2 regions of the Streptomyces durhamensis genome follow, and region 2 is predicted to be linked to the other one. Evidence: riboswitches for the same ligand, from Rfam matches in the RefSeq annotation. Region 2 holds a riboswitch; the other holds the start of a gene.
The links. Region 2 has a riboswitch for cobalamin ahead of nicT (Nickel transporter NicT). Riboswitches for the same ligand answer to the same signal wherever they lie in the genome.
Positions count from the first base shown of each region.

Region 1: it holds a riboswitch for cobalamin, as region 2 does, so the genes downstream of both, IO33_RS0110935 (hypothetical protein) here and nicT (Nickel transporter NicT) in region 2, are expected to answer to the same signal.

Region 1 is NZ_JNXR01000006.1:310,382-315,574, reverse strand. Features, by position in the region: gene IO33_RS0110950 (thioesterase II family protein) at 1-304, shown strand, start outside; gene IO33_RS0110945 (PadR family transcriptional regulator) at 432-1,004, shown strand; gene IO33_RS0110940 (acyl-CoA dehydrogenase family protein) at 1,110-2,834, shown strand; cobalamin riboswitch at 2,913-3,052, shown strand; gene IO33_RS0110935 (hypothetical protein) at 3,148-3,489, shown strand; partial or broken gene IO33_RS52335 (hypothetical protein) at 3,522-3,745, opposite strand; gene IO33_RS0110925 (SpoIIE family protein phosphatase) at 3,906-5,193, shown strand, end outside.
Region 2 is NZ_JNXR01000043.1:20,109-25,301, reverse strand. Features, by position in the region: gene IO33_RS0139040 (hypothetical protein) at 1-34, opposite strand, end outside; gene IO33_RS0139035 (hypothetical protein) at 355-570, shown strand; partial or broken gene IO33_RS44970 (PepSY-associated TM helix domain-containing protein) at 766-2,054, shown strand; gene IO33_RS0139025 (ArsR/SmtB family transcription factor) at 2,125-2,484, opposite strand; cobalamin riboswitch at 2,564-2,753, shown strand; gene nicT (Nickel transporter NicT) at 2,781-3,890, shown strand; gene IO33_RS0139015 (flavin monoamine oxidase family protein) at 4,731-5,193, opposite strand, start outside.

The DNA.
Region 1 (5,193 bases), on a different contig from region 2:
CAACCCCCAGCTGCTGGGCGACGAGGAGGTCCTGCGCATGATCCTCCCCGCCATCCGGGCGGACTACCGCGCAGCCGAAACGTACGTCTGGGAACCCGGGCCGCCCCTGCGCTGCCCGGTGACCTGCCTCGTCGGCGACGACGACCCGAAGGTCACCGTGGCGGAGGCGGACGCCTGGTCCGGGCACACCGACGGCCCCTTCACGCTGAAAGTCTTCCCCGGCGGCCACTTCTTCCTGGGCCAACACCAGGCGGAGGTCGTCCGCCTCATGGCCGCCCAGCTGGCGGTGCCCGAGCGGGCGTGAGGACCGGACGCACGCGGGCGGACGCGGGGCACCGCGCGGCTGGGACGGGGGCCGCGCGGGGGTGAGCCGCGTCGCATCGGTGCGGGCGAGGTTGCTATGCAACGAGTTGCATAGCAGGATCGACGGCATGGCGCTCGAACACGCGATCCTGGTGTCGCTCCTGGAGAAGCCGGGGTCCGGCTATGAGCTGGCCCGGCGCTTCGAGCGGTCCATCGGCTACTTCTGGACCGCGACACACCAACAGATCTATCGCGTGCTCAAGCGCATGGAGAACGACGGATGGATCGACGTCCGGGACGTCCCGCAGCAGGGCCGGCCGGACAAGAAGGAGTACTCGGTCGCCGACCTCGGCCGGGCCGCGCTGTCCTCCTGGCTGCACGACCCGATCGAGCCGGAGAGCGTACGCCACGACCTGGCCGTGAAGATCCGGGGCGCCGCATTCGACGACCCGGCCGCTCTGATCCGCGAGGTGGAGCGGCACCGGCAGGCACACCGGGACCGGCTGGCGCACTATCTGGCGGGAGAGGCGCGGGACTTCACGAGGTCCGAGGCGGACGCGGCCGGTCCGCAGGCACCACCGGACGCGGAGCGGGAGCTCCAGCACGTCGTCCTGCGCGGCGGCATCGCGTACGAGCGGATGATGATCGACTGGCTCGACGACGTCCTTGCCACGCTGGCCCGGTTCGGTCCGGGCCGCTGATCGCCGCCGCACCGTCCGCAGGACCACCCGGTCCTGCGGATCCCGCCGGTCCAGCCGTCAGAGTTCCCCTTCCCACTCGTCCACCAGCCGAAAGGCGTCCTCACCATGGCCGACCAGCTGCTGTTCAACCCGCGCACCTACGATCCCGCGCACTTCGACCCCGAAACGCGCCGCTTGCTGCGCGCCACCGTCGACTGGTTCGAGGAGCGCGGGAAGCGGCGGCTGACCGAGGACTACCGGACCCGCGCGTGGCTCGGTGACTTCCTGGCCTTCGCGGCGAAGGAGAACCTGTTCGCCACCTTCCTGACGCCGTCGTCCGCCGCGGGGGAGGGGGAGCCGGACAAGCGGTGGGACACCGCCCGGATCGCCGCGCTCAACGAGATCCTGGGCTTTTACGGCCTGGACTACTGGTACGCCTGGCAGGTCACGATCCTCGGCCTCGGCCCGGTCTGGCAGAGCGACAACGCCGCCGCCCGCTCCCGCGCCGCGGAACTCCTCGCCCAGGGAGAGGCGTTCGCGTTCGGCCTGTCCGAGAAGGAGCACGGCGCCGACATCTACTCCACCGACATGCTGCTGGAGCCCGACGGCGACGGCGGCTTCCGCGCCACCGGCTCCAAGTACTACATCGGCAACGGCAACGCGGCCGGACTCGTCTCCGTCTTCGGCCGCCGCAGCGACGTCGAGGGCCCCGACGGCTACGTGTTCTTCGCCGCCGACAGCCGTCACCCCGCCTACCACCTGGTCAAGAACGTCGTCGACTCCTCCAAGTTCGTCAGCGAGTTCCGCCTGCAGGACTACCCCGTAGCCGCCGAGGACGTCCTGCACACGGGCCGCGCCGCCTTCGACGCCGCCCTCAACACCGTCAACGTCGGCAAGTTCAACCTGTGCACCGCCTCGATCGGCATCTGCGAGCACGCGATGTACGAGGCCGTCACCCACGCCCACAACCGCATCCTCTACGGCCGCCCCGTCACCAGCTTCCCGCACGTGCGGCGGGAGCTGACCGACGCGTACGTCAGGCTCGTCGGCATGAAGTCGTTCAGCGACCGCGCGGTCGACTACTTCCGCTCCGCCGGCCCCGACGACCGCCGCTACCTGCTCTTCAACCCGATGACGAAGATGAAGGTGACCACGGAGGGCGAGAAGGTCATCGACCTGATGTGGGACGTCATCGCCGCCAAGGGCTTCGAGAAGGACAACTACTTCGGCCAGGCGGCCGTGGAGATCCGCGGCCTCCCGAAGCTGGAGGGCACGGTCCACGTCAACCTGGCGCTGATCCTGAAGTTCCTGCGCAGCCATCTCCTCGACGCCGTCGAGTACCCCGCCGTGCCGACCCGCCTCGACGCGGCCGACGACGACTTCCTGTTCCGGCAGGGACCGGCCCGCGGCCTCGGCTCGGTGCGCTTCCACGACTGGCGGCCCGCCTTCGACGCGTTCGCGCACCTGCCCAACGTGACCCGACTGCGCGAACAGGCCGACGCGCTCTGCGAGTTCGTCGCCACGGCCGCCCCCGACGCGGAGCAGAGCCGCGACCTCGACCTCGTCCTCGCGGTCGGTCAGCTCTTCGCCCTCGTCGTGCACGGACAGCTCGTCCTGGAGCAGGCCGCTCTGACCGGCCTCGACGAGGACGTGCTCGACGAACTCTTCGCCGTCCTCGTACGGGACTTCTCCGCGCACGCCGTCGAACTGCACGGCAAGGACTCGGCAACCGAACAGCAGCGGGACTGGGCGCTGGCGTCGATCCGGCGGCCGGTCGTCGACGCGGCACGCACGGAGCGGGTCTGGCAGCGGGTCGAGGCACTGTCCGGAGCGTACGAGATGGCTCCGTAGCCGCTCCCGCGCATCGGTGGCCGAGCCGCGTGGGCCCGGCCACCGGTCGGCGCACTCGCCGTTGATGAGATGATGACCAGCGACAAAAGGCGACGGCGTTCCGAGGAAGCCGGTGTGAATCCGGCGCGGTCCCGCCACTGTGACCGGTGAGCCACTCCCCACAGCGGGGCGAGTGGCACACCGGAAGCCAGGAGACTCACGCGGTCGCCTCCTCGAGCAGGACCGGGGCGGATCTCCCCGGGAGGGGAGTGGCGCCGTGCCCGGAAGGCCGACGGCAGGGACATCAGGCAAGCGCGTGGAGGCCGGCGGAACGGTGCCGTGCCGTGTCGTCGTGTGCCGGGACTGCTGCTGTGGCAGCCCCAAGGTGACCGGGGTCGATCACGCGGCGCAGACCGCGCGGCTGCGGGCGGAGGTGCCGATGCGCGTCTCCGACTGCCTCGACGTGTGCGATCGGGCCAACGTCATCGTCGTACAGCCCTCCGCCGCGGGCCGGGCCGCCGGGGCGCGGCCGGTGTGGCTCGGGCTCGTCAACGACCCGGACGCCACCGAGGACATCGTCACCTGGGTGCGCGCCGGTGGCCCGGGGGTGGCGCCCCTGCCGGACATCCTCGACCTGTACGTCTTCACCCCACCGCGGCGCACCGCGGGTTCCTGACGCTCGGGCCGTGGCAGGGGGCCTGGTGGCGTGACCTCCCGGGCCTTCTGCTTCGCGAAGGCGAGCCGGCGCAGGATCGCGGGTCGATGTCGCGTTCCGCGGCGGCGTCCAGCGGCACGTGCAGCAGGATGGAGGACGCCGACACGTCGGCCCGGTCGGCCGGCCCCAGCAGGGTGCCGAGCGTGGCGAGCGACGTCGCCAGGTCGTTCCCCCTGATGGTGCGGCCGTCGACGACACCCGCCACCAGGCGCTTGCCCGAGCGGACGGTGCGGTTCCCACGGTGCGTCCCACTGGCCCTCGCAGGTCCCGTGGAGCATCGTGGAAAGGGTGGCTGACCTGCAGGAAGGACGTTTCCCCTGACCTTCTCCGTGGGACCGGTACGCCGGTGAGGTCAGCAGGTGAAAGGAGCCACTGTGATGAGCCCAGCGCAACAGCCTCCACAGCGACCGGGTGGTCCGAAGGACGCGGACTCGGGCCCGAGCGGCCTGATGGATCTGCTGGGCGTCGCCGCGGTGCTGCTGGAGGCCGACGGGCGGATCGACATGTGGAGCCCGCAGGCCGAGCAGCTCTTCGGCTACACCGGCAGTGAGGCGGTCGGGCAGTACGCGGCCCTGCTGCTGTTGCAACCGGAACACCGGGATGCGGCGATCATGCTGTTCGCCGAGGTGATGGAGACGGGCCGGGGCTGGGCAGGCGCGTTTCCCGTCCGGCACAAGGACGGCAGCACCCGGATGGTCGAGTTCCGCAACATGCGGCTGACCGACAACATCGGCGACCACTACGCCCTGGGACTGGCCACCGACAGGAGCACCCTCCGCCAGGTGGAACGGGGCGTGGCCCTGTCCACCCGGCTGGTCACCCAGGCGCCGATCGGGCTGGCGATCCTGGACACCGACCTGCGGTACGTGGTGGTCAACCCCGCCCTGGCGTCGATGCACGGCGTGGCCGAGGCCGAGCACGTTGGCCGCAGATTCGGCGAGATCCTGCCCGGTGCGCCCTTCCAGGACGCCGAGACCGCCATGCGGCGGGTCCTGGAGACCGGAGTCCCCGTGGTCGACCGGCAGGTGGTGGGCCGCACACGCGCCGACCCGGAGGGCGACCACGCCTGGGCGGTGTCGTTGTACCGGCTGGAGGACCAGCACGCGAACGTCCTGGGCGTCGCCAACGTGGTGGTCGACGTCACCGACCGGTACCAGGCGGCCAGGAGGGCCGACCGCGCCCAGCAGCGCCTGCGCCTGGTGGCCGACGGCTCGGCCCGCATCGGCACCACCCTGGAGGTGGAGCGCACCGCGCAGGAACTGGCCGACGTCGTCGTGCCCGGCCTGGCCGACATGGTCTCGGTCGACCTCCTGGACTCGGTGCTGCAGACGGGCCGCACGGACGTCGGCGAGGGCCCGCCGCTGTTCCGCGCCCTGGCGGTGAAGACCGCCTACCCCACGGACGCCGCTCAGGCGATCGTGCCGCCCGGCCGGCTCACCACGTACCACGCCGACCACCCGGCCGCGTACTGCGTCCGCACCCGCAAGCCCCATCTGATCACCCACCTGGACAGCGGCGACCACACCCGGATCGCCACCGACCCCGAGGCCGCCTCCCTGCTCGCGCGGGCCGGTGTGCACACCGACATCGCGGTTCCCCTCATCGCCCGGGAACAGGTCATCGGCGTCATGGGTCTGGCCCGCGCCCGTAACCCCGTGCCCTTCG
Region 2 (5,193 bases):
CGCGCACGCTCCGCACCGCGAGGGACACACTCACGACACCCGATGCTGCCACGCGGCAAGAAGATCTTTCCCCTCGCCCATGCATACGCATCACCGCCCACGAACCGCCTGGTCAATCCGCCCCCTTCAACGAGTCGGAGGCGGCGGCGGTTCAGTTCCCGGCCACCTTGGCGAAATCGAAGCATCGGAAGCGGAGCAAGGAGCACGGGCGCACGCCGTCCTCCCGCACGCCCCCTATGCACGACGGGGTCGCGCGTCCGCCGCATCCGCGCCGGGTATCTCCCGGGCAGTCCCCGCGGCCACCGGTTCTGGCACCGGAGCGCCGCAACCCCATGTCCACGGAGGTGGAGCAGCATGACCGACATCAGCGGGCTGGAGCCCGTCGCCACGTTCTGCGGCAACTGCAACTGCGGCTGCCCGCAACTGTTCGTCGACCCCAGCGCCACGGACGACCGGCGGATCATCCTCACCGACGACTTCGGCCAGCGCGTCCGGATGAGCGCCGACCAGTTCTCCTCGATCGTCGCCGACGCCAAGGCGGGCAAACTGGACGGCATCGCCCTGCCGTGACCCGCCTCCCGATGCCGGGCACCTGTGACGCCCGGCATCGGAACTGTCCGTACGCAAGCTCCTGGCCTTCACAACCGCCCGGGTGTGCGCCACCTCACATCGGCGATGCGGAACTCATCGTTCCGTCCAGCCGCCCGCTGACGTGACACCCATACGGCCCAGGAGCAGCACCCATGCCCATCGAGCCGCCCACCACTGCCCCACCCCACACGGCCGGCGAACCCGGAACGTCCGCCCAGCCCGGCACCAACGGCTCCGTCGCCTGTGCAGGCACTGCGCCCGCTGGTGCTGCGCCTGCACTTCTACGCGGGCGTGTTCGTCGCCCCGTTCCTGCTCCTCGCGGCACCCCGAGGGCACCATCTCCGCCGTGCGGCCGTCACCGCAGCCGGATGCGACCACACGCGTTCTGCTGTCCGGGGTGAAGGGCATCGCCGCCGACCACACGCTCGCCGTGTTCGTGGACCCCTGCACCGGCACGGTGCGCGGCGCGCTGGAGCAGTACGGCTCCACCGGCGCCCTGCCGCTGCGCACCTGGATCGACGAGCTCCACCGCGACCTGCACCTCGGTGACACCGGGCGCCTGTACAGCGAGTTCGCCGCCAGCTGGCTGTGGGTGATCACGGGTGGCGGGCTGGTGCTCTGGTGCGGCCGCCGCCGTGCCCGCCGCAAGGTCCGCGGCACCACAGGACGGCGGCGCTCCCTGACCCTGCACGGCACGGTGGGCGTCTGGGCGGCGGCCGGTCTGTTCTTCCTGTCGGCGACCGCCCTGACCTGGTCCACCTACGCCGGGGCCAACATTGGCGACCTCCGCGAAGCCCTCGGCCAGTCCACCCCCTCCGTCACCGCGACGGTGAGCAGCGGGCACGGGGGACACGACTCCATGGCGGGCATGGACATGAAAAGCATGGATATGGGCTCGCACTCCGGCGCACGCTCCGACGTGGGTATGGACGCCGTACTGAAGACAGCCCGCGCCGAGGGCCTGTCCGACCCGGTGGAAATCGTGCCGCCCACGGACTCCGGCTCCGCCAACGTCGTACGGCAGATCCAGCGCAGCTGGCCGGAGAGGCAGGACTCGATCGCCGTCGACCCGGCCACCGGCAAGGTGACCGACGTGCTGAGGTTTCGCCGACTACCCGCTACTGGCGAAGCTGACGCGGTGGGGCATCGACGCCCACACCGGTACTCTGTTCGGCCTCGTGAACCAGATCGCGCTGGCCGGTCTCGCCCTGGCCCTGGTCCTCCTCATCCTCTGGGGCTACCGCATGTGGTGGCAGCGCGGCCGCGGCTCCGCCTTCGGCCGTCCGATTCCCCGCGGCGCCTGGCGACAAGTGTCGGTTTCCGTGCTGGTGCCCCGCGTCGCGGTGGTCGCCGTCGTCGGCTACCACGTCCCGCTGCTCGGGATCCCGCTCGCCGGCTTCCTCGCCGTGGACATCGTCCTCGGCTGGATCGGACGCCGTCGTACCGGGCACGCACACGCCTGAACCGAGCGGCCGCACCTGCGCGGGAGCGTAGCGCGACGCCTGCCGCGATCACGTGCGGCCGCGGATGTCGTCATGCTTCTCGGGACACGCAGTGCTCGAGCAGCACGGCCATCGGGCCCTCTACGAGCCGATAGCGCACGATTCGGCCGTCCTTCTCGCCGTAGACGATGCCTGCGGTCCGCAGCAGGCGCAGGGCCTGGGACACGGCGGTGTCCCGCATGCCCGTGGCGACGGCGAGGTCGGAGACGGCGAGGGGGCCCGCCTGGTGGAGGGCGAGCAGGAGGGACAGGCGCCCGGGGTCCGAGAGCAGCGAAAAGCGGTCGGCCCAGGTCCGTACGCGCTCGGGCTCGCCGACGGCTGCGATGGCGTCGCAGACCCGATGGCCGTCGATGGTCCGCTGCCCGGCACGTTCCGCGGGGACGAGATGCATGGACTCATCATCGCAGTCACCGGCTCCTGCCTCCACATCTGATCAGTTGTGCAGCCTTGCAGCCTCGACCTCCTGCCTTCTAGGGTGGGCGGGCCGTGGTGTTCGGGAAGACCGGTGACAGTCCCTCAGGGGCTCAGTCCGGAGCGGCCCTCGCCACTGTGATCGGGGAGTTCCCGCCCCATGCGTTGCCACTGGCCTCACGGCCGGGAAGGCAGGGGCGGGCGCGTTGACCCGTCAGCCAGGAGACCGGCCACGGCAGCACGAAGCTGATCCACGAGGTGCTGGAGCGTGACCGTATGACCATGTCCCCAGGCGTGCCCGAAACCGCCGCCGCCCCTTCCTTCCGCTGGCGTCGTGAGGACACCGTCCGGACCGCCGGTCTCCTGGCCGTGATCGTCGCTCTGCACGTGGTCGCCTTCGGGATTCTCTTCCTGCTCGTGGTGCCGCGGCATTACGAGGTCGGGACCAAGGCGTTCGGGGTCGGACTGGGCATCACGGCCTACACCCTCGGCATGCGGCACGCCTTCGACGCGGACCACATCGCCGCGATCGACAACACCACCCGCAAGCTGATGGCCGACGGCCAGCGGCCGGTGTCGGTGGGCTTCTGGTTCGCGCTGGGCCACTCCGGCGTGGTGGTCGCCATGGCCGCGCTGGTCGCTGGTGGCGCCAAGCTCGCCGGCACCCTGATGAACGATGACTCGCGAGCACACCAGGTCCTGGGCACCGTGGGCACCACGGTCTCTGGCAGCTTTCTGTACCTGATCGCAGCTCTCAATCTGGTGGCACTGTTCGGCATCGCCCGCGTCTTCAAGGCCATGCGTGCGGGACGCTACGACGAGGCCGAGCTGGAAGCGCACCTCGACTCGCGCGGTTTCATGAACCGCATCCTGGGCCGGCTCACCAAGTCGATCCGCCGCCCCGGCCAGATGTTCCCCCTCGGCTTCCTCTTCGGTATCGGCTTCGACACCACCACCGAGGTCCTGCTCCTCGCCCTGGCCGGCAACGGCGCCGCCGCCGGCTTGCCCTGGTACGCGGTCCTGTGCCTGCCCCTGCTCTTCGCCGCCGGCATGAGCCTGTTCGACACCCTCGACGGCACCTTCATGAACTTCGCCTACCAGTGGGCCTTCTCCAACCCGGTCCGCAAGGTCTTCTACAACCTCACCATCACCGGCCTGTCCATCGCGGTGGCTTTCTTCGTCGGCACGATCGAGCTGGTCGGGGTGCTGCACGACAAACTGGGCCTGAGTGACGACGTCTCCGGCTGGATCGCGGGCCTGGACTTGGACAACGTCGGCTACGTCATCGTCGGCCTGTTCGTGGTCGTCTGGGCCGTGGCCATCGGCTACTGGCGCCTGGCCAAGGTCGAGGAGCGGTGGAACGCCCGTACTGCGGAGGCAGGTTGACCTGACTCGGCCCGGAGCCGGCGCCGACGACGGCACCGACAGCAGAAAGGCTCCCGCAAGGATCTGCCTTGCGGGAGCCTTTCGTTGTACCGCCTGCCGATTCGGTGGGGCTGGGTGCTGTCGGGCGACCTGCCGCCCCACCATCAGCAGGCTGTGGAGGCTGCGGCGGGTCAGGGCCGACGGATCTGGCAGACCGGGGGATGCGTGCGGAGCTGTCCGCGTACGAGGGCCGGCCCATCCCGTGGGCGGCGCGCCAGTCACCCTCTGGTCACGACGTGCTCACCTACACCGATGCCAGCCCCGCACCTGAGCCATCACACGACAGTCCCGCCGACGGCGAGACGCCGGTCGAACTGTGCCCCCAAGGCCCTCCAAGGCATATGAGCACTCGTAACGCGATCTTGCCGAGCCATGCTGGCTGGGGCGTCAGCGTCTCAGGTTCCGCGTGACCGCCTCCGCCAGGTCACGGTGCCACTGGTGAGGATCGCAGTCCGCCGCCAGCCACAGCCCCGGGGCTCTGTTCACTTCAAGCACCAACGCCTGTCCAGTAGTTCGAGGAGGTGGTGGGCGGTCTGCGGGCCGTGGGGCGAGCCGACGAAAGGCGAGCACGTTGGATTGCCTGATCGTGGAGTTCTGCTCATTCATCCAGTTCTGTGCGGCAGCCAGGTCCTCAGCAGTGCCCGTCGGCGTCGACGGGCCCACATGGCCGGGTGCCCAAGATCGTGCGCTCACAGAGCACATTCCGTCCGTGCCGAGCCCGCGTGTCTGGTCCATGTCCATGATCGACCCCTTCCACCGCGTTGCGGAACTCGGCGGAGAAACCGGTCAGGGTGAGCTGCTTCAGCAGGGGCAGGGGGATGTCGCTGACGCAGTAGTCGGCTGTCGTCGCCAGTTCCTGCCCGCCGGAGCGGCAGGTGGCAGCAGGCCGGTGAACTCGTCACGCCCGGTGAGAGTGGCGGACAGCAGGGCCGCGAGGTGGCCGCGGGTGTCGTTGGCGATGCGCCCGTTGCGCCAGGGCCGGCCGGGCGGGGTGTGTCCCGCGCGGTGCAGGACGTTCGCCGTGGTCTCCATGATGTACGGCTCCAGCGACACCCCGAGGTCGGTGCAGTACTTCAGGACCCGGCGGTGGTGGTACGGGATGCGGCCGGGGCCGAGGTTGAGGTACAGGCCCTTGTCGAAGGCGCAGGTGTGGGTCAGTACCGGGCTGTCGCCCTTGCCGTCGAGTTCGCACAGCTTGTCCCCCTTACGGGCGGTGCGGTTTCGGCCGCCGGTACGGGTCTGAGGCTCCAGGACCGTGCACTTG